Regions from separate parts of the Desulfocurvus thunnarius genome, predicted to be linked through region 1. Evidence: predicted binding sites of a transcription regulator. Region 1 holds the regulator's gene; the other holds the start of a gene.
What was found. The regulator sigma-54, encoded in region 1, starts transcription at its own class of promoters, with help from an activator protein. The targets are predictions, from matches to a motif close to CTGGCACGGNNNNTGCTT.
Positions count from the first base shown of each region.

Region 1 (2,176 bases):
CCCAAGTTCATGCTGCTCGACGAGCCCTTCGCGGGCATCGACCCCATCGCGGTGGACGATATCCAGGGCATCGTGCGCGGGCTCAAGGAGCGCGGCATCGGCGTGCTCATTTCCGACCACAACGTCCGCGAGACCCTGCGCATCTGCGACCGGGCCTATCTGGTCTACGAGGGCCGGGTCATCCTTTCGGGCACGCCGCTGGAGATTTGCGAGAATCCCCAGGCGCGCCAAGTCTACCTCGGCGAGGCTTTCAGTCTCTAATCTGGCGCGCTTCTTGCGCTTCCTCGCGCATACAAAATCCTTGCCATTTGAGTTGCAAGGCCTGGGGCTCTGTGGCATGGTCTGCCCGAGCCGCGCAGAACGGGCCCTGCCGGGCGAGGACTTTTGCCGCGCGGGCCGGGCCGCGACGGGCGGACCCCTGATCGACACGGCACCGCAGCACCTGAACACGACGGGCAACGATGGGACTTGAACTCAGACAGCAAATGAAGCTTTCGCAGCAACTGGTGATGACCCCCCAGTTGCAGCAGGCCATCAAGCTGCTCCAGCTCTCCCGTTTCGAGCTGCTGGACGTGGTCCAGCAGGAGTTGCTCGAAAACCCCCTGCTCGAGGAGAAGGGCGAAGAGGCCTTCGAGGATACTTCCGGCCGCGACGGCAAGGACGCCTTCGAGACCGCCGCCGAGCCCGAGCGCGAGCGCCCCGCCCAGGGCGACGAGGCCGTGGAGCGCGACCTGGCCCGCAACGCGGACTGGGAGAACTACCTGGGCGAATTCTCCAGTTCCTCGCGCCAGGCTTTGATGCGCGAGAGCGAAACGCCCGAGGAGGGCATGGCCTACGACGCGCGCCTGTCGGTCAAGCCCTCCCTGGAAAGCCATCTGGAATGGCAGATCTGCCTTTCGGATTTCAGCCCCGCCGAAGTGGCCATCAGCGAGGTCGTCATCGGCAACCTGGACTCCCACGGCTATCTCCAGGCCTCCTGCGAGGAGGTCGCCGCCATGGCCGGGGCCGCCACGGCCCAGGTGGAGGACGTGATCCGGCGCATCCAGCGCCTGGACCCCGTGGGCGTGGCCGCGCGCGACCCGCGCGAATGCCTGCTGGTGCAGATCGAGGTCTTCGGGTACGACGACCCCATTTTGAAGGAGCTGGTCAGCGAGCATCTGGAGGACCTGGAGAAGGGCCGCTTCAAGCCCGTGGCCCGCAAGTTCCGCCTGACCCTGGAACAGCTCAAGGAATACCTGGACCTGCTCCAGACCCTGGACCCCATGCCCGGCGCCAGCTACGGCGGCGGGGAGCCGCAGTACGTCAGCCCCGACGTGTACGTTTACGAGTACGACGGCGATTTCGTCATCGTGCTCAACGAGGAGGGCCTGCCGCGCCTGCAACTGAACTCCTTCTACATGGACGGCCTGTTGGCCAAGAATTCCAAGGACAAGGAGTACGTCCAGGAGAAGATGCGCTCGGCGGTCTGGCTGATGAAGAGCCTGTTCCAGCGCCAGCGCACGCTCTACAAGGTGGTCGAGAGCATCGTGCGCTTCCAGAACGGCTTTTTCCGCCAGGGGGTCACAGCGCTCAAGCCGTTGATTCTCAAGGATATCGCCGACGACATCGAGATGCATGAATCGACCATCAGCCGCATCACCACCAACAAGTACGTGGCCACGCCCCACGGCGTGTTCGAGTTGAAGTTTTTCTTCAACAGCGCCCTGGAGATGGACGACGGCTCCCAGGTGGGCTCGGAGTCCGTCAAGGCGCTCATCAAGCAGCTCATCGGCGGCGAGGATGCCCGCCATCCGCTGTCCGACGAGAAGATCGCCGACCACCTGAAGGACACCCTGAAGGTCAACATTGCCCGGCGCACGGTGGCCAAGTACCGCACGGCCCTGGGCATCCGCTCTTCCTCCAAGCGCAAGCAGGTTTTTTGATCGCGCGCCGGGTAGCCCTTTATTTCGATCCGGTTTCCTTCTACACTGGAATCGGCGAAAACCCGCCAGACCAGTGTCGTCGTGTCACCCAAGACAGGAGGAGATCCATGCAGATCAATTTCAACTTCAAGAACTTCGAGCCCTCCGATCATCTCAAGAAGTACGCCACCGCGCGGTTCGAGAAGTTGATCAAGTACGCCGGCACCGACAACGCCGACCTGCAAATCAACCTGTCCGTGGAGAAGTTCCGCCAG
Region 1 is NZ_AP042411.1:3,449,991-3,452,166, forward strand. It holds gene lptB (LPS export ABC transporter ATP-binding protein) at 1-261, shown strand, start outside; gene rpoN (RNA polymerase factor sigma-54) at 462-1,922, shown strand; gene hpf (ribosome hibernation-promoting factor, HPF/YfiA family) at 2,030-2,176, shown strand, end outside.

Region 2 (2,176 bases), 480 kb from region 1:
CGTGCCGATGGTGTTGGCGACGAGCATGCCGATGAAGATGGCCCACACCGCGTCGCCCACGCCGTAGTGCTTCATGGTCGCCTGGCCGGCCAGCAGGTAGGCCAGCGTGGCCAGGGCGAAAACGGCGGCGAAGCCCTTGAGGAAGCCCGTGGTGTCCTTGCCCATGAACTTGATGCCGATGGAGAAGAACAGGGCCAGACCGACCATCAGGCCGATGAGGCCGGGGATGAGGTTGTAGGGCTTGTTCTGGGTCTTGCCCTTGGCCTTGTTCTCGGCGCCCCGGGCCTTGCGCCAGGAGTCGACCTTCTCCTTGGCGGCTTCGTTCAGGCTGGCGTCCTGGAAGGCGGCGCCCATGGCGGCGGTTTCGGCGGCCAGGGCCTCGTCCAGGGCGGCGGCGGTCTTCTGCTTGGCCTCCTCGTACTTGGGCATGGCCTTGGCGTTCATCGCGTCGGCCTGGGCCTGGGAGAGGATCAGCGAATCCATGGGGTTGGTCGTCCAGCCCTTGGGCTTGGCCAGCCACTTGGAGATGGCCTTGGCGTAGGACTCGCCGCTGGCCTTGAACTTCTCCTTGGCGTCCTGGGCCTGATACCAGGCCACGGTCTTGAACGGCGCGCGCTCGGCCTCGGTCTGCATGATGGCGTTGGACTTGTCGAAGACCTCCTGCATGCCCGCGGGCGGGCGGGGCAGGAAGATCATGCAGCCGACGATGAGCAGCAGGGCGCCGAGCCAGATGGCCCAGTAGTCTTCCTTGGTCCACAGGTCGGACAGCTTGGACGCGGCGTTGTCGACGACCACGTTCTGGTTCTGGGACGTGTTTTCGGCCATGTGCGGAATCCTCCTCGGTCTGAAAAGGTGTTGGGGGTTGTGGCCATGTTCCGCAAGCGGCAGCGCCTCCGAGGCGGACCCCCTCGGGCTTCGGGGGCGGCGCCGTTTGCTGAACGGGTAGACTCCGGTGCTTCCTAGGCAATGTTTGTGCCAGAAAGTACGAGATAATATCCATTTGATAATAAAGGAAAAATTAAATTTCACCCGGGGGCGTGGTGCAAACTTGCGGCCCGCAGGTGCTGCCTTGGGTTTGCACTACGGTGCGCGGCCGGGTGGCGGGAGACGCCGGGGCCCGCGCGCAGGTGCGGGCTTTTTGCATTGGACCGGCCCCCGGGTCGGTGCTAGCTCTGGCGAAACCGCCACGACGGCGAGGAGGAACGACCATGGGCAAGCTGGAAGAGATGAACAGGCGGCGCAAGCTGGCCCACACCCGGCTGGTGGGCACGGGGTCCAAGGTCTACGCGGCCTTTCTGGAGATGGAACGCGCGGCCTACGCCGACGGCGCCCTGCCGCGCAAGGTCAAGGAGCTGGTCGCCGTGGGCATTTCGGTGGTCATCGACTGCGAGTCGTGCATGCAGTGGCACATCGGGCAGGCCGCCGAGGCGGGAGCCACGCGCCAGGAGGTTCTGGAGGCCGTGGAGGTGGGCATCGAGATGGGCGGCGGCCCGGCCACGGTGTCGGCGCGCTTCGCCCTGGAGGTCATGGACGCGACCTTCGACGGATGAGGTCGGCGGCCGGGTGTTTGACCTCGCTGTCGGCATGATGCATATTCGGCATCATGAAGGATTCCCCGTACGTTCCGCTGTGCGTGATTTCGCGTTGGGCGCGCCCGCTGGGCGCCCTGGCCTGCGCCGTGCTGGCGCTGGCCGCGTGGTGCCTCCCGGCGTTGGCACAGTCCGCCGGGAGGCTGGTGGTGGCCCGGGCGGATTTCCAGTCTCCGCCGCTGGAATATGAACAAAACGGCCAGGTTCTCGGGCTGCATGCGGACCTGGTGCACGGAGCGGCGGCCCGGCTGGGGCTGGAAGTGGAGTTTCGCAGCGTGCCCTGGGCCCGGGCGTTGCATCTGGCCCGCACCGGCAGGGTGGACGCCGTGACCTTCGTCACCCGGACTCCGGAACGCGAGAAATATCTGCTTTTCCTGGACGGCAACGTGCTGCACTCCGTGCGCAACGTGTTCATCGCCCTGGCCGGGAGCGCCGCGGCGAACCGCTGGACCGGGGAGGTGGCCTCCCTGGCCGGGCTGCGGGTGGGCTTGGTGCGCGAGTTTTCCTTCGGCGAGGCCTTCGACACGGCCCCGGGCGTGCAGCGGGTGGAGGTCGAACACCTGGACCTGCTTTGGGACCTGCTCTTG
Region 2 is NZ_AP042411.1:315,803-317,978, reverse strand. It holds gene ACZ5KV_RS01435 (YeiH family protein) at 1-825, opposite strand, end outside; gene ACZ5KV_RS01430 (carboxymuconolactone decarboxylase family protein) at 1,209-1,550, shown strand; gene ACZ5KV_RS01425 (substrate-binding periplasmic protein) at 1,604-2,176, shown strand, end outside.
Region 2: the regulator sigma-54 is predicted to act here: its motif matches at 962-979, upstream of ACZ5KV_RS01435 (YeiH family protein).